3 regions of the Paraburkholderia gardini genome follow, and region 2 is predicted to be linked to each of the others. Evidence: predicted binding sites of a transcription regulator. Region 2 holds the regulator's gene; each other region holds the start of a gene.
The links. Region 2 encodes LexA, which represses DNA repair genes until DNA is damaged. Its sites were predicted from a motif close to ACTGTATNNNNATACAGT; they were not measured.
Positions count from the first base shown of each region.

Region 1: a site for LexA is predicted at 3,960-3,977, ahead of imuA (translesion DNA synthesis-associated protein ImuA). Genes of this name have one in related genera too.
Region 3: a site for LexA is predicted at 6,102-6,119, ahead of LPA37_RS07855 (ATP-dependent helicase). Genes of this name have one in related genera too.

Region 1 is NZ_CAJQZB010000038.1:31,688-42,123, reverse strand. Features, by position in the region: gene LPA37_RS22510 (error-prone DNA polymerase) at 1-1,831, opposite strand, end outside; gene LPA37_RS22505 (Y-family DNA polymerase) at 1,838-3,307, opposite strand; gene imuA (translesion DNA synthesis-associated protein ImuA) at 3,237-3,944, opposite strand; gene LPA37_RS22495 (ureidoglycolate lyase) at 4,127-4,660, opposite strand; gene LPA37_RS22490 (substrate-binding domain-containing protein) at 4,692-5,324, opposite strand; partial or broken gene LPA37_RS22485 (branched-chain amino acid ABC transporter substrate-binding protein) at 5,323-5,448, shown strand; gene LPA37_RS22480 (TetR/AcrR family transcriptional regulator) at 5,742-6,356, opposite strand; gene LPA37_RS22475 (MBL fold metallo-hydrolase) at 6,442-7,572, shown strand; gene LPA37_RS22470 (GGDEF domain-containing protein) at 7,929-9,128, opposite strand; gene LPA37_RS22465 (carboxymuconolactone decarboxylase family protein) at 9,532-9,993, shown strand; gene LPA37_RS22460 (MFS transporter) at 10,055-10,436, opposite strand, start outside.
Region 2 is NZ_CAJQZB010000005.1:97,242-107,677, reverse strand. Features, by position in the region: gene LPA37_RS05890 (NADP(H)-dependent aldo-keto reductase) at 1-521, shown strand, start outside; gene LPA37_RS05885 (hypothetical protein) at 914-1,336, shown strand; gene LPA37_RS05880 (ABC transporter permease) at 1,387-2,217, opposite strand; gene nodI (nodulation factor ABC transporter ATP-binding protein NodI) at 2,305-3,291, opposite strand; gene LPA37_RS05870 (universal stress protein) at 3,476-3,940, shown strand; gene LPA37_RS05865 (DUF2939 domain-containing protein) at 3,973-4,629, opposite strand; gene LPA37_RS05860 (hypothetical protein) at 4,746-5,087, opposite strand; gene lexA (transcriptional repressor LexA) at 5,107-5,757, opposite strand; gene LPA37_RS05850 (sulfate ABC transporter substrate-binding protein) at 6,051-7,091, shown strand; gene cysT (sulfate ABC transporter permease subunit CysT) at 7,266-8,180, shown strand; gene cysW (sulfate ABC transporter permease subunit CysW) at 8,177-9,151, shown strand; gene LPA37_RS05835 (sulfate/molybdate ABC transporter ATP-binding protein) at 9,164-10,222, shown strand; gene LPA37_RS05830 (CysB family HTH-type transcriptional regulator) at 10,287-10,436, shown strand, end outside.
Region 3 is NZ_CAJQZB010000007.1:124,242-134,677, forward strand. Features, by position in the region: gene LPA37_RS07830 (CreA family protein) at 117-605, shown strand; gene LPA37_RS07835 (AraC family transcriptional regulator) at 666-1,505, shown strand; gene LPA37_RS07840 (AzlC family ABC transporter permease) at 1,698-2,375, shown strand; gene LPA37_RS07845 (AzlD domain-containing protein) at 2,372-2,695, shown strand; gene LPA37_RS07850 (DUF4088 family protein) at 3,040-3,798, shown strand; gene LPA37_RS07855 (ATP-dependent helicase) at 3,902-6,079, opposite strand; gene LPA37_RS07860 (hypothetical protein) at 6,310-6,582, opposite strand; gene LPA37_RS07865 (hypothetical protein) at 6,698-7,174, opposite strand; gene LPA37_RS07870 (RNA-binding S4 domain-containing protein) at 7,460-7,678, shown strand; gene LPA37_RS07875 (MATE family efflux transporter) at 7,795-9,231, shown strand; gene panS (ketopantoate/pantoate/pantothenate transporter PanS) at 9,345-10,316, shown strand.

The DNA.
Region 1 (10,436 bases), on a different contig from region 2:
GCTTCAGTCGTGGCAGCATGCTCATTTGCGCACGCGACTCGATTTGAAATACGCCAACGGTATCCGCATGCGAAATCATGTCGTAGGTTTGCGGGTCTTCTGCAGGTATGTCCTGCATCTCGAACCGTTCGCCTCGCTGGTCTGTTATCAGGTCAAGTGCGCGGCGGATTGCCGACAGCATCCCGAGTGCCAGTACGTCAATCTTCAGCAGGCCCAGTGATTCGAGGTCGTCCTTGTCCCACTCGATGACCGACCGGTCCACCATTGCAGCATTTTCAACCGGCACGAGGCGCGTAAGTTTGCCCCGGCTGATAACAAATCCACCGGAGTGCTGGGACAGGTGTCTGGGAAAGCCAGGCAACTGCGACGCGAGAGACGCCCAGGCCTGAATCAGCGGAGTCTCCGCGTTCAGGCCGGACTCCGTAAAACGTTTGAGGAGGTCCTGTTTGCCATCAAACCATTGATGCCCCCTGGCCACGGCATCGACAATCTGCGGGTCGACGCCTAGTGCCTTGCCGGTCTCCCTCAAGGCGCCGCGGGATCGATACGTCGAAACGGCGGCAGCAATTGCCGCCCGGTCGCGACCGTATTTTTTGTAAATGTACTGGATTACCTCTTCGCGCCGTTGATGCTCGAAATCGACATCGATGTCCGGCGGTTCGCCACGCTCCTTTGAGATAAAGCGCTCGAAAAGCATATTGCCACGTGCAGGGTCAACTTCAGTAATACCGAGGCAATAGCAGATCGCCGAATTGGCGGCAGAGCCACGTCCCTGACACAGAATGTGTTGACTCCGTGCAAACCGCACGATGTCATATACCGTCAGGAAATAGGGTTCATATTGCAGGTCCGCAATCAGCTCAAGTTCGTGTTCAATCTGCCCCTGAACGTTGTGTGGAATGCCTGAAGGAAAACGTCGCTGTGCACCGGTATACGTCTCCTGCCGCAGATAGGTCGCAGGCGTGAATCCGGGTGGCACCAGTTCGTCGGGGTACTCGTACCGAAGCTCGTCGAGTGAGAAAGTGCAATGTGCGAGGATGTTGGTCGTCTCGCCGAGCGCGTACTCCGGATAGAGGTTTGCGAGTCGCAGCCGGGAACGCAGATGCTGCTCGGCGTTGGGTGCCAGGTCATATCCGCATTCGTGCACCGGCCTGCCCACACGGATAGCCGTCAACGTATCCTGCAACGGCTTGCGCGAGCGCACATGCATCACCACCTGGCCGAGCGCGACGACGGGTATGCGATGCCTGTTGGCAACGTATTCAACGGCACCGCGATGGATGTCATCCATCGCCCGTTGATGAAGCACGAGCCCACACCACGCACGCCCTGGAAATGTCTGGTCGAACCACTCAAGCTGTGCATCCAGAACATCCTCTTTCGTGGGAAAGTCGGGCACCAGTATCGCGAGGCAATCGGGCATGCCGCGCAGATGGCTGTTTTCCCGGTCGGGCCGCGACAGGTCCTGCGGCCTCAGCCGATACTGGCCTTTCGGCGCGCGTGTGCGGGCAAGCGTGATCAGCTCTGAGAGGTTCCCGTATCCCTCGCGGTTCTGGGCGAGGAGGATGAGACCGAACGCCGTTGAACCGTCGGCATTGACGAGCCGGAAGTACGACCCGATGACGAGCGGAAGCTTCGCTTCCTTGGCCGCAACGTGCGCCCGTACGATACCCGCAAGCGAGCATTCGTCTGTTATTGCCAGACCCGAGTAGCCGAGTTGCGCTGCGCGCCCGACCAGTTCCTCTGCATGCGAAGCGCCATGCAGGAATGAAAAATTCGAAAAGCAGAACAGCTCGGCGTACGCCGGCAGTGTGGAAAAGGTGGAATCCATGGCCTGTCATCCGAAGAGGCCGTGGAGAAACCACCGCTGGTCTTCTTCCGCGTCGCGACTGCTGACGCGCTCGCGGTATATCCAGAAGCAGGTCTGGTCTTCAGTCTGTGCGACGAAATAGTCGCGCGTCATCAACTCGCCATCGAACCATCCAGCCTCAATGCGCTCACCCGGCGACACCATCCGCAGCGGTGAACCATAAAACGGTCGGTGCTTGCGCATGAGCAGACGTACCGGCTTCTCAAGCAGCCATGTTGGTCGTGGAAGTCCCTCTGGAAGCATGGTGCTTTTCGACGTGTTGCCGACTGGTACCCATCGATTCGCGATTTCCGGCCGGTAGTCTGCCGTTGGCGAAGGTTTGAGCACGTTGTCTTCGCCAAGCCTTGCGACCAGCAGTTCGACGAGGCGGGCATGCTCCTCCGCGGAGCCACCGGGTTCTGGAAAGAGCGTGCTGGACACCGGTACCGCCGGTTGCACGTCCAACGCATCAAGTCGCAGTGCGATGACCGGCGCGGTCAGTTCAACACGGGCAAGCCGTTCCTTGATGAGCCGGACAAGATGGTCCTCTCGCCATGTGGGCTCACCCAGCGCAATCTCGATGGGCGTAGGGTCTATCGCCTGTCTGCCGCGTTCATGTTCGAGCAAAAGCGTCGCGCCTGTGAGCGCCAGATGCTTCGCGCAAAGCCAGCCACAAAGCTGCACGACAAGGCGATGAGCGCCGAAAAGTGCTGCTTCCGCATGCTCGATGCGGTCGGGCATTTCAATGCGCGCAGAGAACGTTGGAGGCAATTCAAGCCAGTCAAACAGCTCTGGCGTCGTGCCGAAAGCACGGTCGAGTGAATCAAGCAGGTGCTCGCCGCAACGGCGCTGCAGCCCCGCGCGCGGCAGCCGCCGGACATCTGCTATGGTCTCGCAGCCAAGCCCGGTAAACCAGTCGGTGAACGGTCGCACTTCCGGCACCGACAGCAGCGGCAACGCGGACAGTTGCCGTTCAAGCGAGTCAATCTTGAGTACGCGCCGACTCCGGTGCCTTGCCAGCAGCCATGCGCCTTGCCCTGTGGGCGCGGCACTTATCCGCGCGGTCAGTCCAATGGCTTCGAGTATCGCTTTCGCCTGCCGGCATACAGCAAGTAGTCCACCAAAAAGCCGAAGGCTTGCGCCGACGTCGACCACGACGACAGCCTCTTCGAGCACCGCGACATCGGGCGAGAACTGCATGAGCGCCACTGCCACTTCGCGCTGCGCGACATGTTCACGGCCGGGGTCGCGCTCGTACATTTCTACCTCTGGCGCGAGCGTCAACACACCGCCGCGCTGCATGCCAACCCGCACGCCCGCAGACCTGGCTACCCCGTCTGCGGCGAGCACCTTGTCCCTGTCCAGGACCACGCAGCCGTGTGCGGGCTCAGGCCGCCACTTCGGCTGGAAGACCTCGAGTTGCAACCGGGGCAAGTGGACGGCGAGAAATACGCGCATGGTGGGAAAACAGGACAGGTGTTGGTTGAAGTGGGACGGACAGAGGTTCTGCGCGTGCTGGACCTCGTCGCTTCGTAATGTCGACGGTCAGACCGTCGCGTTCTGGCCGGAGGACCAGTCTTAAAACCGCGGGAGAGGCGTCCTGTGCTGCCGCCAGCGGGCGGACCATGAAGAACAACGTTTCCGAAGACTGTGCTGCGAGATGCAGTCGCCGCAGCGACGAGGTCTGAACGTATTGCGCCCAGAACAGCAGTGCGCCGCAACTGCCTGCGCGCAGAATCTGCTCTGCTGCCCACAATGCGTCCGCTGTCTTCGAGGCCCGAATCTGCATCAGTTGCCCTGGCGAGAGCCCGATGTACTCAAGGCCAGGTCCGTTGGGAATGTGCGGCGGCTGCACCATCGCAACCGGTCGCTTACCCAGTTCGCTGAGCGCAGGGCGCAGCAGCCGCATCTCACCCACGCCGGCCTGCTGGACCAGCAGATCGACGAGCGTGCCGACGGGCCAGCCACCGCCAGGCAATTCTGCCGACAGCGCCGCATATCCAGTCTCGACCGTACGGCCGCGGCCACGCGCAAGCTGCGACGCCCGCCAGAGCGATGGATGTATTGCTTCCGGAATGGGGGACGGGACAGTCACTGGATTTCGAAAATACCTGTATGGATGTACAGTATCCTACACGGATTTCCGTAGCGGTGAACAGACACTTTTTGGGGTGAAACTTCATGGACAGGCGCGTTCGCAAGCCGGTCGGCCAGACGTACAGCAACGACTTGAACGCGGCTGCAACGGGTTTCCTGCTTACCGAATCGCGACGGCTGCTATCTTTCGAGCCGGTGCATCTCGATACTTCGCATGACACTTTCGCATGCTGGCGCATGTGTTTTGAGATGAACCACGAGGTCGTAGGTCGTCGATGGGCGGGTGAGCATGAGGCACGTCGCTTCGCGTTCGTGAACCCGGGTCGCGTGCCATATATTGGGCCGCATGCACAGGCCCTTACCGACCGGAATGTCGAACGCACGCAAGGAATTCAGGTTCGGGGTACCGTCGTCCAGTGAGGTCGCGACGATATGGATGACTGGCGCCGTCAGTGGCACGATGGCCTGCTGGGTCAGACGATGCAGTTCGAGAGACGTTACCTTGTCATCGCGGTTCCGGTAGATCACCCACAGGATTTCCGTTTCACCCGGCGAGTCAGTGTCAAACAGATGCTCACGCCAGAAATCCGATGCGGGGCTGATGTACGACGGCGCGTCGCTGTCGGCGCGAACGGGCTTGCCGAGCATCCAGCCATAAGGCTCACAACGGATCGCATCGAGCGGTTCAATCGAAATGGCGAGGGTGGTCAGCATGTCGGAATACTCGTGTTGATGATGGGAGCGTTCAGGCGCGCGAAATTGTTTCGTCCGTGGGTGGGAACTGCGCGAAATCGGGGCCATGTTTCAGGCTGAATTCGAGCACCACGTTCAGTGCAAGTCGTGTGATCGACTCGGAAAGCAGGCTATCGGGCGTGCGCCGAAACGCGGCGACGAGCGGCAACGCGGGCACCCGATGCGTCACTTGCAGCAGTTGCAGTTGACCGGCTTCGAGCTCGCGCATGACAAATGCGGGAGGCAGCACGGCAATGCCGAACCCGTCCACTACGAGCCGGATGATGGCTGCCACCGACGACAGACAGTTGATCTGCACTTGAACATCGCCGCTAGCGGCGAACAATCCCGTCAGAAACTCGTGTGGCGGCGAATGACGCGCGAAACTGATAACCGGGTAGGCAGCCAGTTCTGCCTCCGTCAATGCCTGAGCTGACAGATTGAGCGCCGGGCTCGCCATCCAGCGCATCGGCAGACTGCCTGGCGGCACATTTGCCATGTCCGAGCCGCTGACGCCCGTCGTCTGAAATGAAACGTCGATGTGGCCGCTTACAAGTTGCGTCGCAAGACTGGACGAGGTGTCGCTGGTCAGTTCGATCACGAGATTCGGATAGTCCTCCCTGATGCGCTTGAGAAGATCCGGCACGCAATACGACGGTGTGATTGGAAGAATCGCATTCGATTCGCACGGCGATCTGAAAGACGCGGCAATCACGATTTACCAGTTCAGGGACAAGAAGAAGATGGTCGTTGATGTCATCCGGATGTAGAGACGGGCATAAGCAGGTATTCGGCACCAGACAACCAGCAGCGGTATAGCGCCCAAGTGGATCTTCACATTTGCCGTCAGGATTTATGCAACAACACCGAAACGCCCCATCAGTGCGGGCGGATCGTGTGATCAGGTTAGACGTGTCCGTACTTTGCCAGCCGAAACCGGGCGAGGCACGCACCCTGGTTTCGGGATCAAGAAAGTCAGCAGCCTGAGGCCTTGCACGGACAAAGCGGCGAACTATCGGTCCGGTGGGCATGAAGATCGAAACGCAAGCCCCCAGAAGACGGCTCATGCATAGCGTGCGAGAAACATGTCCGCGGCCGACTCCGCGACCTTCCTTTGCTCCCGTTCGCCGAGCGGCGCCTGGCCCATCGTCACCTGCGGCCAGAACGCAAAAGCCTTCACCAATGCCTGCAACTGCAGCGCCGCGAAGAGCGGATCGTCGATCTTCAGACGGCCGTCTGCGACGGCCGCCCGGACCCACACGGTCAGGTCTTCCTCGCGCTCGCCGAGACGGGCGACCATGTCCCGCGCCCGCTCCGGCGAATGGATTCCGGCCGCGATCGCCACACGCGCAAGCGACAGAAAGGACTCGTCGTTCAGCAGCCGGAGCTTGCGGCCCAGAAGGTCGAGCAACTGCGCGCGCAACGGTTTGTCGGCGCGGTAGGTGAGCGCATGGCCCCGCTGGCTCGCGTCCCACAGTTGATGGAGAATCGCGGCGAAAAGGGCTTCCTTGCCTGGGAAATGGTTATAGACCGTACGTTTCGAGACGTGCGCGCGGGCGGCGATACGGTCCATGCTGGTCGCGTCGTAGCCGGCCGCGAGGAATTCCTCGATCGCGGCGTCGACGATAGCAACACGCTTGCGGTCAGTCAGACGTTGATGGGTGGCACCTGGATCCATGGCTGAATTTTACACCAGGCAGTTTACTTTTCTCAAAAATAAACTACACTGCCAGGTGTACATTTCCATCTGGATGGCCTACCTCATGACGTCGCTTCCCGCATTTGTCAGCCGCGCGCTCGGCTTTAGAGCCGCACAACGCAGCCGCGCGTTGTCCAGCACCTCGCCGCAGCATGATGGCGAACGCTTTCACAACGTCAAGCCACGTCCTGCCGAAAGTTTGCGCAAGACGCTCGGCATTGTGTGGAACATATTGCTCAACAAGCCGCGCGGCACCGCGCCGACAGACGCGTTGCCCATCGATGCGCTGACGCGTGCGCAGCTCGATGCGGCGCCCGACCGCAGCCTCTACCGGCTCGGTCATTCGACGATGCTGCTGAAGCTGCGCGGCCAGTTCTGGCTGACCGATCCCGTGTTCGCCGAGCGTGCCTCACCGTTTCGCCATTTCGGTCCGAAGCGCTTTCATGCGCCGCCAGTTGCGCTGGCCGATTTGCCGCCGCTGCGAGGCGTGATCCTGTCGCACGACCACTATGACCACCTGGACCGCGAAACCGTGCTCGCGCTTGCGCAGAGCACCGGCGTGTTTCTGACACCGCTCGGCGTCGGCGACCGGCTGATCGAATGGGGCATCGACGCTTCGAAGGTGCGGCAGTTCGACTGGTGGCAAGGCACCGAGGTGGACGGCGTGCAGTTCACCGCTACGCCCGCGCAGCATTTTTCCGGCCGTAGTCTGCTCGACGGCAACAGTACGTTATGGGCGTCGTGGGTGATCGTCGACAATGATCTGCGCGTGTTCTTCAGCGGCGACACCGGCTACTTCGACGGCTTCCGGGCGATCGGCGAGCGCCTTGGGCCATTCGACGTCACGCTGGTCGAGACGGGCGCGTACGACGCGCAGTGGCCATACGTTCACATGCAGCCAGAAGAGACCGTGCAGGCGCACATCGATCTGCGCGGCCGCTGGCTCGTGCCGATTCACAATGGCACCTTCGATCTCGCGATGCACCGCTGGCAGGAGCCGTTCGAAAGGGTAACGGGGCTGGCCCTCGCGCGCGGTGTCGCGCTGTCGACGCCCCGCATGGGCGAGCGGCTGGATCTGGGCGCGCCGCATCGCGGTGAACGCTGGTGGCGCCACACCGTCGAGACCATCGCCGCGCCGAAGGCCGCATGGCGTTTGTGCGCCTCGCGTAATGCCACAGACGCGAAGTCTTCGTGATTCCTTGTGAGCATGCCTGCCTGAGGCAACGCCTGGTACATTGTCAGTCTGGGGGCACTGGAGTACGTTGCGGGCATCACTGTCGGCGTCGCCCGGTTATCGTCGCGTGACTGCGGCAAACGGCAGCCAGATCAACCTGTCCGGGGTTCGTCGTCCCTCTTTGCACAGCACCACGACGCGCACGCGGTTATGGTCTTCCAGCCTTGAACGGCAGGGCGCCGGATGGACGGCATCCTGCCAGCGAGGTTCGCCGCATATGTTGAAAGTGCGTTATTGACAGATACGAAGGGCGCTTGAAGGAAGTCGCCGTGCAACTTCTGCAAAGTCATGTGCGGCAGGACGACGCCAGGATAGCCTCAGGCGCTCGTGCTCTCGCCTTGAACCGACCGGACCCGTTGACCGGCAGCCAATGATGTACCGACAACGCAATCCCGGCCTAAGGCTTTCGCTGCATATAACGCGGCATCGGCGCGTGCCATCATGTCTGCGAATGTGTCGCCCTCACGATACTCGTCGACACCGGCGCTGAACGTGCACGGTACGGCGCCAGATGAGATCGTCCAACGTGATGAAGCGACCTGGGCACGGAACCGGTCCATCAGGCGAATGGTGTCGGCTTGCCCGGTAGATGGACACAATATGGCAAATTCTTCGCCCCCCAGGCGTGCAAAGATATCGCCGCTTCGCAAGCCGCCCGATACCGTCGAAGCAAAATGCGCAAGCGTCCGGTCGCCGACCGCGTGCCCATGTTCGTCGTTGATGGCCTTGAACTTGTCGAGGTCCAGGATTGCGATGGACAACGGCAACCGGGAACGTTTCGCGTCACTCAGCAATGCCTCTGCGCGAACAAGGAAAGCACGGCGTACCAGCGCGCCAGTCAGTCCGTCGACGTTTGCAAGCCGCTCCATACGCTCTGCCATGCGGTCGTGAGCGAGCATGACGACGCCTGCCGAGAGCGCCGGCAGCGTCAATATGCCGAGGCCGAGAAACGCAATGTTCATCGGCGTGGGCGCAAGAAAGCTGGTTTGATGCTCCCACCCCAGCATGCAGACGAGACTGCGCGACAGATGGATAGCCGCTCCGAGAAATGCCACAACGGACATAAAGTAGTAGCCGTACTTCGGCCTGTCCGGCGGGCGCAACTTATATGTAATCCAGCCGATGACAATGCGAATGTATGCGAGAAACGCCGACATCAGCGCAGCGCGGGCATTGACGTTGGGCGACACATATTGCCAATAGACTATCGCGAGCATCAGGGCGCCGTACGCGACATACTCGAACGAATGTGATGGGCGCAGTCCAAAGAACTGCCGGCAGCCTTGCAGCATCAGAAGCGCCGCAGCCGCGAGCAACGCGCTCCCGATGAGGATGACCATACGCGCCGGCATGGGGGCTTGCAGAGCAAGAAGGCCGAGCGCGACAGCCAGCAGGGCGTTTGCGCCAATCCAGCGCGGCAATCCCGGTATGTCAGCGCGTAATAGCGAACTGAAAACCGCCATGCTCACCGCGCAGGACATAATCGCGACAACGAGAAAGCTGACGGGACTGAGCATATCGGGTGGTGGGCGCGTATTGTAAGGCGCAAGAACAGGGCTTTGATGGCATCAGACGGCGCTGTCATGTGCCAGCGTTCCTGCGCGGAACTTCCTTCTGAACTCCGCACAACACGGGTTCTCGTATGCGTTAACGGCAGGCAGCGGACATTCTTTAGCCCTGGATGTCATGCCAGGCGACCATGAAACCGGCATGGCGTGATCGCTGGCCCGACAGCAGACGCGTGATGCACGCCGCCGCGCCCGGCGCGTCAGATGTAATCGCCAGCGCGATTCCCTTGCTACCCGTCGTCCGATGATGGCGGCGAGGAAGATACCCGTACCTGTCACAAACGGACCGTCCCGCACGTCTGGTAGATATGCAACGCGCGAAGGGCGCAAGCACAATCAGAGGATGAAAATCATGACGGCAGCACGCATCAACTTCTTTCAACTCGCTCCGGCTAACCTGAAGGCGATGATCAATCTTTCGGGCTCTACCAAGCAAAGCTCGCTTGGCCCGAGGATCGTGGAAATGGTGAATTTGCGGGTCTCGCAGGTCAACGGCTGCGGCGTCTGCATCGACATGCACTGGCGAGATCTGATCAAACAGGGCGCCGATCCGCGCCACCTTAACGCGATTGCCGGCTGGCGCGAGGCGCCGTTCTTCGATGCCCGCGAGCGCGCGGCGCTGGGTTGGGCCGAAGCCGTCAACGCGTTGCCTCATCAGGACACCACGGACGACGCTTATCGCGAGTTGCGCGAGCATTTCAACGAGACCCAGATCGCGGAACTGTCGTACACCATCGCCGCGATACGTGGCTGGAACGCGATCAACCTGAGCCTGCGCAACCAGATTCCGGAGAATCCGGCGCCGGGATTCTGATCGGGAGCCAGCCTGAAGTTCGCGCGCGGCGCTGTCACATCGACAACGCCGCGGCCTGAAATCAGGCTTCCAGTTGCTCCAGCACTTTCCCCTTGGTCTCGATCCCGAGGAAATGCACGGCGATCGCCGCGAGGAACGGCACGGCGGCGAGAATATAGAACGCGACATCGAGGTTGCCGCCGATCATCGTCTTCGACACGATGGCCGGCGCGAAAATCGCCGCGATCTTCAGCCACGCACCACCCACGCCGCAGCCGAACGCGCGGATGCTGGTCGGATACAGCTCAGGCGTATAGACATAAGCGGTGATAAAGCCGCAAGCCAGAAAACCCAGCGAGAGTGCGCAGAACGTCGCGACCACATACACCGACGAAGCATGGAACACGCCTGCCAGCGCGAGTGAAAGCGCGCACAGCAGGAACGACACATTGATGATCGGCTTG
Region 2 (10,436 bases):
GCCACATCGGCGTGTCGAACGAGACGCCGTGGGGCGTCGCGCAGTTTCTGCGCGCGTCGGAAAAGCTCGGCCTGCCGCGCATCGTCAGCATCCAGAATCCGTACAGCTTGCTGAACCGTACGTTCGAACTCGGCCTGTCGGAGTTCAGCCATCGCGAGAACGTGGGTCTGCTCGCCTATTCGCCGCTCGCTTTCGGCTGGCTGTCGGGCAAGTACGAAGGCGGGGCGCGTCCGGCTGGTGCGCGCATCACGCTGTTCGAGCGTTTCCAGCGCTACAGCAAGCCGCAATCGGTCGAGGCGACGACGCGCTATGTCGAACTCGCGAAGCGTCATGGGCTTTCGCCGGCCCAGCTCGCGCTCGCGTTCGTGAACAGCCGTCCGTTTCTCACGAGCAATCTGGTCGGTGCGACGTCGCTTGACCAGTTGAAGGAAAACATCGCGAGCGTGGAAGTGACGCTGTCGCCGGAAGTGCTGGCCGAAATCGAGGCGCTTCACGAGCGGCAACCGAATCCGGCGCCGTAATCTCACCGGCTTTCGACGGTTTTCCGCGCTTTTCGTGCAATGCACAGTGAACAGCCCCGGTTTTTCAGCCGGGGCTGTTCTGCTTTCGGCCGCCGCGTCGCGTCTGAAGGTGCCTGACCCGATTGGTGCGTTGCCGCGCGATCGGTGACGAATTGCCGTGTTCAATCGGCAAACGCGACCTAAACTGGGGAACTGGGCTGAGGGATCCGGATGGGACAGCGGACCGACATAACCGGTTAAGGCGCGGGCGCGGCACGCATGACGCAAGCCGGGTGCACCTGCCTGCTGGCGCGTCGGGATGGTACGATTCAGCCCGCGATTGCATGCACCCGCTGCCAGCTGCCGCGACGCGGCTGTCCGTGCGAAAAGAACGATTGAATCCAGGAAACAGAATGGCGCAACAGAAAACGAATCCGAAACTTGAACAGGCGCTCACGCGTGGGGACCTCGCGATCCGCCAGGCGAACTCGGCGCGCGCGACCGCGCTGTTGCGCGCGCTCGGCAAGATGATCGTCGAAGCCTCGGCGACGATCGGTGTGGAAGCGTTCACGCTGATTCCCGACGGCGATCGCATCTACGATCCGGCCGACGGCATGTGGCCGCAACCGCTGCTCATTTCGCTCGACGGCCCGGTTGAAGAAGCGGATCAGGACGAAGTGCGCACGATCCGCCTCGTGGCTGACGATCCGGGCACGGTGTTTCGCGTCGAGTGGCAGCGTGCGGACGGCAAGATCGGACGCCAGGACGGCGGCCCGTTCGCCACCGTCGCGTTTATTTCGGACGTCGACATTCCGTGGACCGACGACGAAGACTGAGCGCCGGCACCATCCGCTTCATCGCGCCTTAGGTGTAATCGGGTCCGGATTCAGCGCATCATGCGGCGCCGGAACAGCACGGAAGCCAGGATGAACGGCACGATCACATACGCCGCCAGCACGCCGACGTGCAACGCGACGCCTTCCAGCGGCCGGCCGAGCATCACCGGCCGGATCAGATCCACCGCGTGCGCAAGCGGCAACAGCAGCGTCACCTGCCGCGCGATTGCCGGCAACTGTGCCACCGGAAAGAACACGCCGGAGAGCAGCATCATCGGCGTGAGCGCGAGCGTCTGATAGAACATGAAAAAATCGTACGACGGCGCGATCGCCGTCACGATCATCGCGAGACTCGCGAACGCGAGGCCTGTCAGCACAATGACGGGCAGCGCGATCAGCATCGACGGAAAACTCGCATAGCCGAGCACGCCTGCCACCAGCATGATCGCAGCGCCAGACAGCACGGATTTGCTGGCCGCCCAGATCACTTCACCCAGCACGATATCGCCGAGCGTCAGCGGCGTATGCATGATCGCTTCCCACGTGCGTTGTACATGCATGCGCGAAAAGCCCGAATACATCGACTCGAAACTCGCCGACATCATCACGCTCGATGCGACCGTGCCCGCGGCGAGAAACGCGATGTACGACACGCCGTCGACGTGTCCCACCATCAGCCCGAGTCCGAGGCCAAGGCCGAACAGATAGATCATCGGATCGGCGAGGTTGCCGAACATCGACGCCACGGCGAGCTTGCGCCACACCAGATAATTGCGGCGCCAGACGGCGATCCAGTTCACCGCGTTCGCGGGCAGCGCGGCGAAGCCTTCGTGCAGCCGGGAAGGTTTTGCGGAGGATGATTCGTAACTGCGTGCGTCCATATCTGTCGGGTGAATCTCTTTGCCTGTGCTACCAGTGGGTTAGCCGGTTTGCGTGTGAAGCCGAAGCGGCTGCTGTGCTCATGTGCGTCAGTCCTGCATCTCGCGGCCGGTGAGCCGCAGAAAGACGTCTTCAAGATTGGCCGGTCGATGCAGATAGCGCAGATCAGTCCGCTGTCTGAGCCTGGCATGCACGGGCTGCGGATCGTCGACGTAGCAGAACAGCGTCTCGCCGCTGATTTCCGTGCGCACGGCGAGCGGCGTGAGTTCGTCGCGCAGCGTCGCGGGGTCCGGGCCGTAAATCTCGATCACATCGCAACCGATCTCCGATGCGATCAGCTCGCGCGGCGCGCCTTCCGCGATCTTGCGGCCTTCCTCGATGACGCACACGCGGTGACACAGCCGCTCGGCCTCTTCCATGAAGTGGGTGGTGAGCAGGATCGTCTTGCCGCGCGTGAGCAGCGAACGCAGCCGCTCCCAGATTAGATGTCGCGCCTGCGGGTCGAGACCAGTGGTGGGCTCGTCCATGATCAGCACGTCGGGATCGTTGACGAGCGCGCGGGCCAGCGTGAGACGTCGCTTCATGCCGCCCGAGAGTTCGCCGACGCGCGCGTCGGCCTTGCTTTCGAGCCGCGCGAATTCGAGCAGCGACGGCACGAGATCGCGCGTCTTTACCGCGCTCAGGCCGAAGTAGCGGCCGAACACCAGCAGATTCTCGCGGACGGTGAAATCGGGATCGAGATTGTCGAACTGCGGTACGACGCCCACGCGCATGCGCGCGTAACGCGCCCGCGACGGGATCGGCTCACCGCAAAGACGGATCGTGCCCGCATCGGGTGCGGCGATGCCGAGCAGCATGCGCAGGGTCGTCGTCTTGCCGGCGCCGTTCGGGCCGAGCAGGCCGAAACACTCACCGGCGCGCACGTGGAACGAGAGGCCGTCGACGACGGTCTTATCTCCATAATGCTTCTTCACGTCTTCGAATTCGATTGCAGCGGCTGACATGGGACGAGACCTGCTCCGTTCGTTTCGAGCCTGCGTTGAAAAACGCCCGCGACGCCTGCGAGGCGGGGGCAGGCTATTCTAAGGGCATCGCTGGCGATGCGCTGGGCGTCATGGCACAGCGCCGGGGCATCTTTTGCACTGCGGCAGGGCATCAAATGCGGTGGCGACGCACCTGGCGTTTTCCATCCCTTGCAACCTGAATTGCGGCGCACCATGATTGAAGTGAAGCCGCGATCGACGCGGATGGGAGATGACCATGGCGAGCTACCAAAAAATCCTGCTGTGCTACGACGGCTCGCGCGAAGGCCGCAAGGCGCTGCGTTGCGGCGCTGACCTTGCACTGGACCTGAAGGCCGAAACGCACCTGCTGTCGGTCGTCGACATGCGCTCGAGCATCGCGCAGAGCGCGGGTTTGCTCACCGATGTCGCCTGTGGCCGTTTCGAAGACACCGCCCGCGACATTCTCGAGGAAGGCGTGAACTGGCTCACCGAACGCGGCGTTCAGGCGCACGGGCATTTTGCGTTCGGGAATCCGATCGATGAAATCGCCAGTCTGGCGAACCAGTTGCAGGTCGACCTGGTCGTGGTCGGCCATCGATGCCGTACCGGCCTTTCGCGATGGTGGATGGGCGCGGGCAACACGCCGCTGCTGGATCGTGTCTCGTGCAGCATCCTGGTTGCGTGTTCTTCAGTGGCGGAGCAGCAACAGGCGGCTGCCTGAGGCTCCACCCGATCTCGGGGTAGAGACGCTGTTCAGCCGTTGAGATCGACGGCGGACAGCTTCCACGAAAAGAGTCCATCGCGGCGCAGGATCGCGGAATAGCGCGTATCGCCGACGCCGTGCTGATACGTGACGACGAACTCGTTGATTCCGCGATAGCCCGCGGTAGTTTGCGGCGGCTGGGGCGGCGTCTGCTGGACCACGGTTGAAGATGCGGGCGCCGTTGCCGTTCCAGCCGACGGTGCGTCCGTCTGACCACCCGTTGCGCCATTCGCCACCGGGCCAGCCGGCTCGGGCGGCCGTTCGCCGGGTTCGCCGCGCGGCGGCATGCCATTCAGCAATGCGGCGACGCCATCTGGTGTCGCGTACGCGTCCACCAGCGGACCAATCAATGCAACGCCGATCATTGCGCCGATCGCGGCAAGCGGATTGCCGTTGTGTTGCGCATCGAGCCGCCGTGCGAGCAGGCCGGTGACCTGCTGCTTCAGGCTGTCGCGCAGCGCCGGAAAGTCGACGTATTCATTGACCGTTTCGGCATCGCGTGCGTCGGCGGCACGCTTCAGGCGATCGAGCGCGACGTAAGGCGACGCATAACCATACCCAAGCGCAGCGATAACAGCGACAACAACGATCGTGATCACGAACGCGTGGAAGGGCCGTCGGTTTCGTGTGGGTATCAGAACACTCATAAGTTGCGGTCAACGTTAAATGTTATTTAACGTTGACCGCAACAAAGCGGAAACGATCCCTTGTGACGCGCCACACAGCGACACAGCCGCGGGAAACCGCTCTCGCGCGCCTTCAGTTATTCGAACAGCGCGCCTTGCATCGCCGCGCTTTCTTCGGCGATGCAGCGATCGATCATGCTGCATACGGCGTCGACCGTTCCCACCATGATGAGTCGTGACGGCCCGTGATACACGCGCACCGGGGCGCGGCGCCCCGGCTCCGCATTCAGCCCGGAATTCAGCGAGACACGCGCAAACGCCGGCATTGCGGAAGGCAGCGTGGGCGTTTCTGTCGTTGCGTCACGCTCGAACAGCGACGGCGCATGGAGAACGTCGAGCGCCCCGCACGGCACCAGGTTGCGCAGATGACGCAGACGTCCGAACTGACGGAAAGGGAGCAGGCGGGCAAGACGTTCCATGTAACTCTCCAGGCGAAGTTCAGAATTCAGTCGGGCGGATCAGCCCGACTGCAATGCCTTCGAGCGCGAATTCCCCGCTGCCGGCCTGAACAAAGATGTTGTCGTAATCGGGATTCTCGGCGATCAGTTCGATACCGTCCGGCCGGCGCTTCAGGCGCTTTACCGTCACGTCGTCGCCGATCCGGGCCACGATGATCTGCCCGTCTTTCGCTTCGCTCTTCTTCTGGACGGCGAGCAGGTCGCCGTCGAAGATGCCCGCGTCGCGCATCGACAGCCCGCGGACCTTCAGCAGGTAGTCTGGCTTGCTCGAAAAGAGCGCCGGGTCACATGCGTAATGCTGCGAGATATGTTCCTGCGCGAGGATCGGGCTACCTGCTGCAACCCGGCCGATCAGCGGCAGCGACAGCTGCATGATGCTCGAGTGGGGCAGCGTGAACTGATAAGGGCTGTCATCCGAACCCAACAGCAGACGGATGCCACGCGAGGCGCCCGCTGCAAGCTCGATCACGCCTTTGCGCGCCAGCGCGCGCAAATGTTCTTCCGCCGAGTTCGCCGAGCTGAAACCGAGTTCGGCTGCAATCTCCGCGCGGGTGGGCGGGAAGCCGGTGCGTTCGATCGCCCGGCGGATCAGATCGAAAACCTGCTGCTGTCGTGCGGTGAGTTTGGTCATGGCGCCACTGTATGGATGAACAGGTGACTGTATTTTTATACAGTAATCCGCACATTTCAAGCTTTACTTTAAGTTCGCCCGGACCGGCGCCGCTGGAACGGCGTTTTTTGACGCTATTGCACCCGGATTCGTGCCGCAACACCGCGCCGGGCGGTCGTTACCACTTTTAAGTATTAAAAAATGAAGAACAATTATTTTTAATGATGAAGGCCGTTCGATAGACTGCCTCTCAATCGATGCAAAGCAACGCACACACGCCGCAATAACGAAAGAACAGACCGGAGAATTCGTCAATGAACAGCAGCACGGGGCTGGCAGGCAGGACACGACAAATCGTTACGGCGCTCGCGCTGGGCGTCGCGGCAGCGGCCGGTTTCGCCGCTCAGGCGCACGCAGCGGATGCGACGACGTTGTTGAACGTCTCATACGACCCAACACGCGAGTTGTATCAGGACATCAACCAGGCGTTCGGCAAGGAATGGAAGGCGAAGACCGGCGAGCAGGTCACGTTCAAGCAGTCGCACGGCGGCTCGGGCGCCCAGGCGCGCTCGGTGCTCGACGGGTTGCAGGCCGACGTGGTGACGCTCGCGCTGGCTTACGACATCGACGCGCTGGCCGCCAAAGGGCTTATCGACAGGAACTGGCAGAAGCGTCTGCCGGACAATGCGTCGCCGTACACCTCGACGATCGTGTTTCTCGTGCGCAAGGGCAACCCGAAGCACATCAAGGATTGGGACGATCTTGTGAAGCCCGGCGTGTCGATCGTGACGCCGAACCCGAAGACATCGGGCGGCGCGCGCTGGAACTATCTGGCCGCGTGGGCCTATGCCGAACATCAGCCGGGCGGCAACGCCCAGAAGGCGAAGGAGTTCGTCAGCAAGCTCTACAAGAATGCAGGCGTGCTCGATTCCGGCGCACGCGGCGCGACGACGAGCTTCGTGCAGCGCGATATCGGCGACGTGCTGATTGCGTGGGAAAACGAGGCGTTCCTGTCGATCAAGGAATTCGGCGCGGACAAGTTCGAGATCGTCGTGCCTTCGGTGAGTATCCTGGCTGAACCGCCGGTCGCGGTGGTCGACAAGGTCGTCGATAGACATGGCACACGCAAGCTGGCCGAGGCGTATCTGAACTTCCTGTATAGCGAGGAAGGCCAGGAGATCGCCGCGAAGAATTTTTACCGGCCGCGTTCGGACAAGGTGCCGGCCGCGCTGACGGCGAAGTTTCCGAAGCTGAAGCTCTACACCGTCGACGACAGCTTTGGCGGCTGGGCCAACGCCCAGAAGACTCACTTCGCGGACGGCGGCGTCTTCGATTCGATCTATCAGCCGCAGTGAAGCCGTTCCCTCGCGATGTATGAGCATGAGGATCAGCAGTAAGGCCAGAAAGGCGTGCCCGTCGGGTGCGCCTTTCTGACTGGATGGGCCCCTGAGTTTCAATCCGGCTGAACCCGCCTTCACCTGTTTCGAGCGTGAATTGAAAGCGGTTTTAACCCCGAACGAGCATCCAGCATGACGACGTTGACCTTCCGCAAGCCGAGCGCGTTACCCGGCTTCGGCCTGACACTCGGTATCACGGTGGCGTATCTGAGCCTCGTGGTGTTGATTCCGCTTGCGGCGACCTTCCTGAAAACCGCGACGCTCGACTGGCCGCAGTTCGTGCGCGCCGTGACGTCGCCGCGCGTGCTCGCGTCGTACCGGCTGACATTCTTCGCCGCGCTGGGCGGCGCGCTGATCAATGCCGTATTCGGCTTTCTGGTGGCGTGGGTGCTGGTGCGCTATACGTTTCCGTTCAGACGTCTCGTCGATGCGGTCGTCGATCTGCCGTTCGCGCTGCCGACCTCCGTGGCCGGTATTTCGCTTGCCGCCGTGTATGCGGGCAACGGCTGGCTCGGACAGTTTCTCGTGCCGCTCGGCATCAAGGTCGCGTTCACGCCGGCGGGCGTGCTGGTCGCGCTGACGTTCATCGGTTTGCCGTTTGTCGTGCGTACTGTGCAGCCGGTGCTGGAGGAGTTCGAGCGCGAACAGGAAGAAGCCGCTGCCTGCCTCGGTGCGTCGCGCTGGCTGACGTTTCGCCGGGTCGTGCTGCCCGCCGTTTTTCCCGCGCTGCTGACAGGTTTCGCGCTGGCCTTCGCCCGTGCGCTCGGCGAGTACGGCTCGGTGATTTTCATCGCGGGCAACGTGCCGATGAAATCTGAAATCACCTCGCTTCTCATCATCACCAAGCTCGAACAGTACGACTATGCGGGCGCGACGGCGCTGGCGGTTGTCATGCTGGTCGTGTCGTTCCTGATGCTGCTGCTGATCAACACGCTGCAGTGGTATCTGCAACGGCGTACGAGCCGCGGGGCGTCAGGGCCGTCGTTGCCGCCGGGGTCGCACGCGAACAGTCCGGCAGACGCTGTCGTTTCCGGAGGTGCGCAATGAGCCGCGATTCCGTGACGACAGTCCCGGCTAACCCGCTCAAGGCCGAAGCAGTGCGCCGTCGCCCCGATCCGGTGACGGAAAGACGCGCCGTGCGCTGGCTGCTGATCGGCATTGCGCTGCTGTTTCTCGCGCTCTTTCTCGTCGTGCCGCTCGCGGCGGTGTTCTATCAGGCGTTCAGCAAGGGTGTCGGCTTCTATTTCGAAGCGCTTGCCGATCCGGATGCGCTGTCGGCCATCAAGCTCACCGTGATCACCGCGGCAATCGCCGTGCCGCTCAATCTCGTGTTCGGGCTTGCCGCATCGTGGTGTATCGCGAAGTTCGAATTCCGCGGCAAGGCGCTCCTCACGACGCTGATCGACTTGCCGTTCTCCGTGTCGCCGGTGATCTCGGGTCTGGTCTACGTGCTGATGTTCGGCGCGCAGGGCTGGTTCGGGCCGTGGCTCCAGGATCACAACGTGCAGATCATCTTCGCCGTGCCGGGCATCGTGCTCGCGACGATCTTCGTTACGTTCCCGTTCGTCGCGCGCGAGCTGATTCCGCTGATGCAGGCGCAGGGCAACGACGAAGAAGAAGCCGCCCATGTGCTCGGCGCATCGGGCTGGCAGATTTTCCGCCGCGTCACGCTGCCGAATGTGCGCTGGGGACTGCTGTACGGCGTGATTCTCTGTAACGCGCGCGCGATGGGCGAGTTCGGCGCGGTATCGGTGGTGTCGGGCCATATTCGCGGGCAGACCGACACGATGCCGCTGCACGTCGAGATTCTCTACAACGAATACAACTTTTCCGCGGCGTTCGCCGTGGCCTCCGTGCTCGCGCTGCTGGCGCTCGTCACGCTGGCCCTGAAGCTGCTCGCGGAACGTCATCTGTCGGCGGAACAGGCCGATGCGCGGGCCGTACCAGCGTACGCCGGCCCCGTCACCCTGTCGCCGGCGCCGGTGCCGTCGCATGCGGCCGGCCGTCCGGTTCAGTAAGGAGAGCAGCACATGGGCATCACCGTTCGTAACCTGCAGAAGCGTTTTGGCGATTTCACCGCGCTCGATAACGTATCACTCGATTTTCCGCCGGGCGAACTCGTCGCGCTGCTCGGGCCTTCGGGGTGTGGCAAGACCACGCTGCTGCGGGTGATTGCCGGGCTCGAATATGCCGACGCCGGCCAGGTCGTGCTGCAAGGCCAGGATGTCGCCGCGGTCGGCGCGCGTGAGCGTCAGGTCGGCTTCGTGTTCCAGCATTACGCGCTGTTCCGTCATATGACGGTGTTCGAAAACGTCGCGTTTGGTCTCAGGGTCAAGCCGCGCAGGGAGCGGCCGTCGGAAGCAGTGATTCGCGAGAAAGTGCATGAACTGCTGAAGCTCGTGCAGCTCGACTGGCTCGCGCAACGCTTTCCGTCGGAACTCTCGGGTGGACAGCGTCAGCGGATCGCGCTCGCACGCGCGCTGGCTGTCGAACCGAAAGTGCTGCTGCTCGACGAGCCGTTCGGCGCGCTCGACGCGAAAGTGCGCAAGGAGCTGCGCAGCTGGCTGCGGCGTCTGCACGACGACCTGCATATCTCGACGATTTTCGTCACGCACGACCAGGAAGAAGCGCTCGAAGTAGCCGACCGCATCGTCGTGCTCAATCGCGGACACGTGGAGCAGGTCGGCAGCCCGCAGGACGTGTACGACCATCCACAGACATCGTTCGTCTACGAATTCCTCGGCGCGGCGAACCGTCTGCACGGCAAGGTGGATGGCGGCGGATTTGTGGTCGACGGCGCGGCGTTGCCGGTTTCCGTGGCGGCGGGCTTCGAAGGCCCGGCGTTCGCGTATGTGCGCCCGCATGACATCGCGTTGTATCCGGAGGCGGACAGCCATCGCGACGGCATCACGGTCGGCGTGCGGCGGGTCGTGACGCTGGGCGGTTCGGTGCGCGTCGAGCTTGAGGGACACGGAGGCCGCGTGCTCGAGGCCGAGCTCGACCGCGAGGCGTGGCGTGAACTGCGGCTGAACATCGGCGACGGCGTAACGGCCGTGCCGCGCGCCCTGCGCGTGTTTCCCGCACCCTGATCACGAATGCCCCCATGCACATGAATTAACCCAACCTGACTTCGGTTCAACCCGGGACGAGAACATGAATTTCCAGCAACTGCGTTTTGTGCGCGAAGCGGTGCGCCAGAACATGAACCTGACCGAAGTGGCGAACGTGCTTTACACGTCGCAGTCGGGCGTATCGAAACAGATCAAGGATCTCGAGGACGAACTCGGCGTCGATATTTTCATC
Region 3 (10,436 bases), on a different contig from region 2:
TCGTTATTGGTAAAGTTGGTCTGACCATCAAATATAAAAGGGACGCAAGGCGCTGTCAAACCTCGTCCGCACGCCGACCTGCCGGTATACGATGGCGGTTTTCTGATGGAATTGCGATGACACATACATTGTTGCGGGCGTCGTTCATGGCCGTGTCAGCGGCATGGCTGGCCGGGGTCGCGCCGCTCGCGCACAGCGAGGAAGTCGGGAGCGTCAATACGAACTTCCATCTGACGGGCTCCGATCGCGTGGTGGTCGAGGCGTATGACGATCCGGACGTGGCCGGCATCACCTGCTACGTGTCGCGGGCGCGCACGGGCGGCATCAAGGGGACGCTTGGCATCGCGGAAGATCCGACCGAGGCGTCGATTGCCTGCCGGCAGGTCGGCGCGATCCACTTCAACGGGCCGCTCAGGCAGCAGTCGGACGTGTTTTCCGAACGCATGTCGCTGGTCTTCAAGACGCTGCATGTGGTGCGGGTCGTCGATCCGAAGCGCAATACGCTCGTGTATCTGACGTACAGCGACCGCGTCGCCACGGGCAGCGCGAAAAACAGCGTCACAGCCGTACCGATGCCGGCCGGCACGACAATTCCGGTGAAGTAACAAGTCGGCCCATCGAATGGACGCTCGCGCTAGACTGATGGGTCCAGCTGGACTTTGCTCATGACTTCGACCGGTTCTTCCACCCGCTTTCGCGATTCCCCCCGCTACTGGCGCACGCCGCTCATCCCCGGTGCGGAGATGCTCACGGCCGAGTATTACGATCAGGCGTTCACGCCGCACTGGCACGACGCGTACGCGATTCCGGTGATCGAAGCGGGCGCGGAAACCTACCGTTATCGCGGGTCGACCCATGTCGCCGAGGCCGGCAGCGTGCCGGTCATCAATCCTGGCGAGCTGCACACTGGCTCCCGGGCCGTCGATGCGGGCTGGCGCTACCGCGTGATGTACGCGCCGGTCGACTTCCTCCAGAGAATCGCCGACGACCTCGCCGGCAGGCCGCAACCGTTGCCGTGGTTCGATCCAGGCGTGATTCGCGATCGCGATCTCGCGTACCGCCTGCGGCACGCGCATCAACTGATGGAAGCCGGCGACGACCTGCTCGCGGCCGAAACCGCGATGATCGACGCATTGTCGACGCTGCTCGCCCGCTACGGCAGCACGCAGCCCGAAACGCAAAGAATCGCGGCGAACGATCCGCGCGTCGCGAGGATGCAGGCACAACTGGGCGCCGACCTTGCGGCGCCGGTGCAACTGTCGGATCTGGCGGGCGCCGTCGGGTTGTCGCCCTTTCACGCCGCGCGGCTCTTCGCGCAGGCGACGGGCATGCCGCCCCACGCGTGGCGCAACCAGATCCGCCTGCAACGCGCGCTGGGACCCCTGCGGGCGGGTGCCTCGGTCGCGGACGTCGCCGCCGCCAGCGGCTTCGCCGACCAGAGCCATTTCACACGCCATTTCCGGCGCATGTTCGGCGTGCCGCCGGGGCGCTGGCAGTCGGCATAAGTGGCCCGGATGGCGTCCGGCACGCCTGCCCCCTTGCTCAACGCGGCCTGGAACCCGGAACGCCACCCGTAGCAAGAACGTACAAGCCCATTTCGCCCAGGACGACTACGCTCCGTGTTCAAAGGAGAAGTCAGATTGAGCCAGTCCAGCCATTTCAGTGAATTCGTCGCGGGGGCCCGCGACACGATCCCCATGATGGTCGGCGCCGCGCCGTTCGGCGTCATTTTCGGCACGCTCGTCACATCGGGGCCGCTGCACCTGTGGCATGGGCAGCTGATGTCGCTCGCCGTGTTCGCCGGGTCGGCGCAGTTCATCGCGGTCGGTCTCATGGCGGGCAATGCGAGCTTCATCGTGCTGTGGGCGACGACGTTCGTCGTGAACCTGCGCCACGTCCTCTACAGCGCGACGCTCGCACCGTACGTCGCGCACCTGCCGCTGCGCTGGCGCGTCGTGCTCGGCGGCCTGCTCACCGACGAAGTGTTCGCCGTCGCGTGGACGCACTACCGGCGTCACGCGCCAGGCGAGATCGGCCCATGGCATTTCCTGGGCTCCGGCGTCTCGATGTACGTCAACTGGCAAATCTGGACGCTCGCGGGCCTGCTGTTCGGCGCGGCGTTTCCCGGCCTGCAGTCCCTCGGGCTCGATTTCGCGATGGTCGCGACGTTCATCGCGATCGTCGTGCCGCAGCTCATCGCGTTCCGCTACATCGCCGCGGCCGCGACCGCGGGCGCGCTCGCCTTTTTCTGGCAGGGCTGGCCGTACAAGCTCGGTCTGCTCGGCGCCGTGATCGCGGGTGTCGCGATCGGCGTGGCGCTGTCGCGGCCGGAAATGCAGCGCGCGCGCCGACGCACCGCGGAGGCCTCGCAATGAGCTACGTCCTGGTCATTCTCGGCATGGCGCTGATCACCTGGCTCATTCGCACGACGGTTTTCATCGTCGGCGACCGGCTGGTGTTTCCGCCGCTCGTGCGCACCGCGCTCGGGTTCGTGCCGGTCACCGTCCTGACCGCCATCATCGTGCCGATGGCGGTGTCGCCTCATGGCGGCGGCGCGGAACTGACATGGCGCAATCCGCAACTGGTCGGCGCACTGGCTGCCGTCCTGGTGAGCGCGCTCACGCGCCGGCCGCTCCTGACGATCGCTGTCGGGCTGGCCGTCTTCTTTTTGTGGCAAGGCGTCGTGCTGAGGTAGCGCCGGCGGCGCGGGCAGTTTCCACGGCCGGGCGCGGGCTGGCTCTTCCCGCCAGCCCGCATCGCTTTTATAACGCCAGTTCCACAGCACTCGCCCGGAGCCCACCTGCGCACCGGGGCCAGACCGCCCCGCCTTGTCTCGTGGCCTTCCTCCATCAATCCGGCTCAAGTTTTGGCGACGTCCGCCGATAAACAGTCGACGTCCCCTTGCCGGACCGGCGCGATCGCCGGTTTCGCCAGAAAACAGGGACCAGCCGCGCAATGTGTCTGGCGGATCGCCCATCGGCGGGCCGCCGGCGACGCCAGACAGACGCAGCGCGGGACGACCACTCGGGACAGAAAGCTATGGGTCACATCACCCTTTCACTGAAAGACGAAACCATTGCGTCATTGCGCAAGGATTTCGACGCGTTTCTGCGCGTATCGCTGAAGCTCGATCCGCAGTTCGCGACGCCTTCGTTCGAGGATTTTCTGCGCGCCAAGCTGCTGGACAATATGGTCCCGCTGACGGAGCACGCGGTGCAGCGCATGTTGCAGGGCGGCCAGTACGCATGGGCCAAGCGCACACTCGACAAGGAATTCCCCGACGTCGTCGCGATCCTGATGCGTCAGGCGAACGAGTTCGGCTTCGGCTTCGCGGCGCGCTCCGAATGGACGCCCGAAGAGCTGGCGAAGCAGTGCCGCGACTGGGCGGCGGCCATCGTCACCGAAGCACAGGGCGACCCGACGCTGGTCGATCCGCTCGCCGCGCAGATCAAGTCGGCGGCGCAGGACATCCAGGCGCTCGAAGAGATAATGCAGACGCCCGCGTGGCGGCTCGCGGAATCGCTGCGCCAGCGCGTGTACGAAGCGAAGATCGGCTGCGAAACGAGCGTCGGCAGCATGGCGCGTGAAAAGCTGGGCGAACTGCGCGGACTGCTGCGGCTCGGCATTTCGCACGGCTCGTTCCAGAAGCAGGAAGCGCAGCAGATCATGGAATACCTGCGCCTCCTGAAGCCGGATATCTTCGTCGAAGAACCGTACGACATGTTCACGCGGCTCGCCGCGTGGCTGCGCAATATCTTCACCCCGCCGCCGCGCACCCAGCAACGGCAGTCGCGCTAAGCGTGACCGCGGTCGGAGCGCCCGTAACTGAGCCGCCGCTGAGCCGTCACTGCGCCGCTGCAGGCCCGCGTCGATCACACGCCCGCGGCGCTGGGCGCATCGCTCAATCCCACATCTTTCTCAGCTTCGCCGCGATCTCGATCTTCGCGTGGGCCGCTGCCGCAAGCCCGGCGGCCGTCGGCGCGGCGGGCACCGGCACATGCGGCCATGCGTGCGCGTCGAAGAGCGGCAGCAGATGCGCCGGAATGAACCGCGTACGCTGCGCCCACACGTGACGGTCGCCGAGTTGCGTCTGGTTGTGCACGTAGAAGCGCTGCGGCACGACGATATGCAGGTCCTCCTTTGCACGCGTCATCGCGACATAGAGCAGGCGCCGTTCTTCATCGAGTTCGGTGTCGTTGCCCGTCGCGAGATCCGACGGAATGCAGCCGTCGACGCCGTTCAGCACGAACACGTTGCGCCACTCCTGCCCTTTCGCAGAATGGATCGTCGACAGGATTAAATAGTCTTCGTCGATCAGCGGCACGCCCGATTCATCGCTGGTGGCGTCGGGCGGATCGAGCGTCAGCTCGGTCAGAAAGCGCTCGCGCGACGCATAGGTGCCCGCGATGCTTTCCATCTGCAGCAGATCGCCCTGACGGATCGAAGCATCTTCGTGATTGCGCTCCAGATGCGGCTCGTACCAGCGGCGGATCAACTCGAACTCCGCCGGCCAGGCCGACTGGCGCCCACACAACTGCGACATCAGTTCGACGAACGGTTGCCAGTCTTGCGCCGCGCGGGCCGGCGGCGTGAACGACGCCAGCGCGCCCGCTGTGTGCTGCGCACCGCGATACAGGCCGACGGCTGTGTCCGTGTCTTCCGGCGGCGTCGCGCCAGCGCGTTCGGCGACCTGATCGAGCACGCGCGCGGCCGTTGCCGGCCCGATGCCCGGCATTAACTGGACGACGCGAAAACCCGCCACCCGGTCGCGCGGATTTTCCGCCCAGCGCAATACGGCGAGGACGTCCTTCACATGGACCGAATCGAGGAATTTGAGGCCGCCGAACTTGACGAACGGAATGTTGCGCCGGGTCAGTTCGATCTCGAGCGTCGCGCTGTGATGGGCGGCCCTGAACAGGATGGCCTGCGATTTCAGCTTCATGCCGTCCTCGCGCGCCTCCAGCACTTTCTCGACCACATAACGCGCCTGATCGACTTCATCGGCGACGGTGACAAGACGCGGACGTTGCGCCGATGCGCGATCGGTCCACAGGTTCTTCGTGAAGCGCTCGGCCGCGAGATCGATGACGGCGTTCGATGCGGCAAGAATCGGCTGTGTCGAACGATAGTTGCGCTCGAGCGTGACCTGTTTCGCCGGCGGATCGAAGTGCGCCGGGAAATCGAGGATGTTGCGCACCGTCGCGCCGCGAAACGAATAGATGGACTGCGCGTCGTCACCGACAACCGTCAGGCCGCGCCCGTCCGGCTTGATGCCGAGCAGGATCGACGCCTGCAGGCGGTTGGTGTCCTGGTATTCGTCGACAAGCACATGATCGAAGCGCCCCGACAGGTCGGCCGCGATCGACGGCTCCGCCGCCATGTGCGACCAGTACAGCAGAAGGTCGTCGTAATCGAGCACGCTCTGCGTCTGCTTGGCCGCGACGTACGCGGCAAAGAGCGCGCGCAGCTCGGCTTCCCATTCGCGACACCACGGAAACGCGGTGTCGAGCACGTCGGCGAGCGTTGCACTCGTGTTCACGACGCGCGAATAGATCGAAAAACAGGTGTTTTTCGACGGGAACCGCTTCTCTTTCGCCGACAACCCGAGTTCATGACGCACGAGGTTCATCAGATCGGCGGAGTCTTCGCGATCGTTGATCGTGAAGGTGGGCGACAGGCCGATGAGATCGGCGTATTCGCGCAGCAGACGCGCGCCGACGCTGTGAAACGTGCCCGACCAGGTGAGCCCCTGGGCGAACGCCGCCCGCGCGCCGGGCGCGGCGCCCGCGATGCGCGTGACGCGCCGGATCATTTCCTGCGCGGCGCGCCGCGAAAACGTGAGCAGCAGGATGCGACGCGGGTCGGCGCCCTTCATCACCAGGTGCGCGACGCGATGGGCCAGCGTATTCGTCTTGCCGGAACCCGCGCCGGCAATCACCAGCAGCGCGCCGGATGGTTCTCCAGAATCGTCCGCACCGAATTCGACGGCCTCGCGCTGGGCCTCGTTGAGCTTCGCGAGCCAGGCGGCGGCATTGGAGGGCGGGGAATCGGCGGTGGAGAGCACAGTGGTCGGGAGCATAAGGTGACGGAGGGCGACGCATACTGTATATCCATACAACCCGTGCCGACAAGCGCCCTGTTTGGGGCTCCATGGCGGCGACCGAAGCGATCCGCGCTTTCTTTGGGATTTTCAGCTCACGCAGACAGGAACGGCCCGGACGCGCATAGCGCTCCGGGCCGCTCGTTGCGACACGCCGTTGGCTCGGACGAAACCGTGACGCGGGTCGGGGACGCGAGAGGCGTGCGTGGTTAATCCTGCTTCTTTGCGTCCTTCACGCGAGCGTCGGCCGCTGCCTTGTCGGCATCGGACTGCGCATCGGTCTTCTTCCTGTCCGCCTTTGCCTGAGCGACGGCCGCCTTTTTATCAGCCTTCGACTGTTCCTTCGCGGCCTTGCTGTCTGCATGCGTGACAGGCTCCGATACCGGATCACGCGAAGGCGCGGTTTGCGCGAAAGCGGCGGCCGGCATGCCGGCCGACAGGCAACCTGCGACAAGCGCCGCGATGAGTGTGCTGGTTTTCATGGGATACCTCCTGTTGTGCCGTCTGCATTCTCCGCATGAAACGGTCCCGGCAGGGGAAACGGCTGAAACGGGGCCCGGAAAATGGGCGCGGGCAAGAGACGCGATTACCGACGGGTTACTGGTGTGTATCGGTTCCCGGAGCCGCGCCCTGTCCCTGCGTGCCCTGCATTTGCGCGTTCATTTCGTTGCTCGCGGCGGCCTTGTCAGCCTGCTTGTTGATCTTCGCGTTGCGCACGTCCTGCTTGTATTGCGCCTTCGCATCCTTCTGTTCCTGCTTCATCTGCGCCTTCGAAGCCTTCTTCGACGCGCGGTATTCGGCGTTTGCCTGCGCGTTGGCATCACGCTTCTGGACGAGCGGATCGGCCGAACCCGGCGCGACCAGTCGTTGCGGCGCCGGCGTGACGGGCGTTACACCCTGCGCGGCCGGTGCGGCCGGCGCCATGTCAGCGCCTTGCGCGGCGGGCATCTGCATCTGGGACTGGGGCTGGGCTGTCGCGCCCGGAGCCGGTTGCGCGCCTGTCTGCGCGAACGCAGCGCTCGAAGCAAGGGCGGTCAGGGCGGTACCGATCAGAAGCGAACGAATCTGGGTCATGGCTTTCCTCTCTCAAGTTGTCCGGCCGGGCGTCGAATCTGGCGTGCCGCATTCAATGCGCACCGCGTCCGGTCTGTTGAGCCTCGCTACAAAATGCAGCAGGCTTTTCTACAGACTGCCCTCTGGAGAGTGAAGTTCGACCGCAAACACCGGGTGTTACTCAACGTTTCATTTCCTGACAACTCGATAACATCTGCTTGCAGAGCGGGCCAAAGCAGGCACGCAGAGTGCGTCCATGAGACTTCTGGCTTATGATTCGATGTCGTATCCCGACTGGCGCGCGCCATGCCCAACCTCGATTTCACGCTGACCGGCGACTACGTCGAACTGCACAACCTGCTCAAGATCACGGGCCTCGCCGACAGCGGCGGCTCGGCGAAAGTAATCGTCGCTTCCGGCGCCGTGACCGTCGACGGCCAGATCGAAACGCGCAAGACCTGCAAGATCCGCGCGGGCCAGGTGGTGCTGCTGGGCGACACGCGGATCGCCGTCCACGAAGGTTAGCGAAAGAAATTGCACCAGAAATGTGCTTCGTGATCGACAGCGGCACAGCTTCCCAATAAGCTGTCTCTTTTAGAAGAAAACGGCGCGGACCGCGTTCCGCGCGCCGTTCCTCGTTCATGACCCAACCCGGTTTGCCCCACATAACCGCCGCGCAACCGTCGCTATCGCGGCATGCCGCCGATACCGCCCGCCTCGCCGCCCCGCTCGCCATCGCACAGCTCTCGCAGATGGCGATGGGTGTCACCGATACCGTCCTGCTCGGCTCGCTCGGTCCCGACGCGCTCGCGGCCGGCGGCCTCGGCGCGAACCTGTTCTTCGTCGTCGTGACGCTGCTGCAGGGCGTGCTGACGTCCGTCAGCGTGAGCGTCGCGCATGCGCGCGGCGCGCAGGCGGAAGAGCGCGTGCCGCACATCTACTGGACAGGTCTCCTGCTCTCGATCCTGCTGGCGATACCCGCGTTCGCGCTGCTGTCGTTCGCGAGTCCGATCCTGCTCGCGTTCGGCGAGCCCACGCTGCTCGCCCATAACGTCGGCGAATACTGCGCGATGCTGCGCTGGGGCACGCCTGCGAGTCTGATCGGGATCGGCCTGATGCGCTCGTTCCTGCCCGCGATCGGCGCCGCGAAGCGCCTGCTCTGGGTATCGATTGGCGGCGTGGGCGTCAACGCGTTCCTCAACTACGGCCTGATTCACGGCGCGTATGGCCTGCCGAGGCTCGGCTTTCTCGGCTCGGGCGCGGCGACGACCATCACGGTATGGCTGACGGCGCTCATCCTGATGGCGCTTCTCCACCTGCGTCCGAGATATCGCCATTTCGTGACGGCGACACGTCCGGAGATGCCGCTCATGGGCGAGCTGTTCGGCATCGGCTGGCCCGTTGCGATCACCTACGGCGTCGAGTCGACGCTTTTTCTCGCGACCGGCCTGATGGTCGGCCTGCTCGGCGAATCCCAGCTCGCCGCGCACCAGATCGCGCTCAATGTTGCTTCGGTGGCGTTCATGGTGCCGCTCGCGATCGGCCAGGCAGCGAACGTGCGAGTCGGCTACTGGTCGGGCGCCGGACAACCGCTTGCCGCCCGGCACGCCGGGTTCGTGGCGATCGCGCTCGGCGTCGGCTTCATGGTGCTGTCGGGCACCGTGCTGATCGTGGCACCGCACGCGATCGTCGGTCTGTATCTGCATCTCGACGACCCGGCGAACGCATCGACGGTGTCGCTCGCCGCGTCCCTGCTTGGCGTCGCGGCGATTTTCCAGATCGTCGACGGCATGCAGACGGTCGGCTCCGGCTGCCTGCGCGGCCTGAAAGACACCCGCGTGCCGATGATCGCCGCCGCATTCGGCTACTGGGGCATCGGCTTTCCGACTGGCTACACGCTGGCGTTCCACTTTGGCCTCGGGGCGCGCGGCCTGTGGTGGGGCCTCGCCGCGGGCCTCGCCAGCGTGGCGCTCCTGATGACGCTGCGCTTTCACCACCTGAGCCTGCGACGCGTACCCGCCATCCCGGCCGGTCAGCCGGGCACCGATAGCGCGACCGACCCAGGACTTACCCGGTAAACGCTGAAAACATGGCTGGAAACGCCTGTCGACTGGAAACCGGCCGGTAAAATAAGCGTCCGCTACATAGCGGCGCCGTATTTACCGTCAATCCAGGCAAACAGGATCTTTTCATGCTCGCCCGCGCTACCCGCCTTTTCCCCCTGTGGGCCGTGTTCGTCTCGTTCGCGGCCTGTTTTTCGCCGACGTCCGTAACACCCATCGCTCCGCACGTCACCACGCTGCTCACGATCATCATGCTGGCCATGGGCGTCACGCTCTCAGTGGCCGATTTCCAGCGTGTGTTCACGCGGCCGGCTCCGGTCGTGGCCGGCATCGTGCTGCATTACCTCGTGATGCCGCTTGCCGCGTGGGCCATCGCGAAGGCATTGCGCATGCCGCCCGACCTCACGGCGGGCATGGTGCTCGTCGGCAGCGTGGCGAGCGGCACGGCGTCGAACGTCATGATCTATCTGGCGCGCGGCGATGTCGCGCTGTCCGTCACCATCAGCGCGCTGTCGACGCTCGTCGGCGTGTTCGCGACCCCGCTGCTCACGCGCCTGTACGTCGACGCCTCGATCGTGGTCGACGTCCACGGCATGCTGATGAGCATCCTGCAGATCGTCGCGCTGCCAATCGTCGTCGGCCTGATCGTGAACCATCTGTTCAGCCGTTTCGTGCGCAGGATCGAGCCCGTGCTGCCGCTCGTTTCGATGGTCGCCATTCTGCTGATCATCGCGGCAGTCGTGGGCGGCACGCAAAAGAGCATCGCGTCCGTCGGCCTCCTGGTGATGCTCGGCGTCGTGCTGCATAACGGGATCGGCCTGCTCGGCGGTTACTGGGGCGGCCGCCTGCTCGGCTTCGACGAGGCCGTGTGCCGCACGCTCGCCATCGAAGTCGGCATGCAGAACTCCGGCCTTGCCGCCACGCTCGGCAAGCTGTACTTCACGCCGATCGCCGCGCTCCCGGGCGCGCTGTTCTCGGTGTGGCACAACCTGTCCGGGTCGCTGCTCGCGGGCTACTGGGCAGGCCGCCCGGCGAAGGGGTCGACGCACCCTGACGGTGCCGCCCCGCTCGCGCCCGGGCGCAGCCAGGGCGCGTCGTAATCCGCCATTCGCGGTCATCGTCCCGATGACCGCGCTCACACGGCGGCGGCTGATCCTCAAGCCTGTTGCCGTGTGTTTGCCGCCGGCGCTGCGTCCTCCGTTATCCTTCGATTCCGCCTG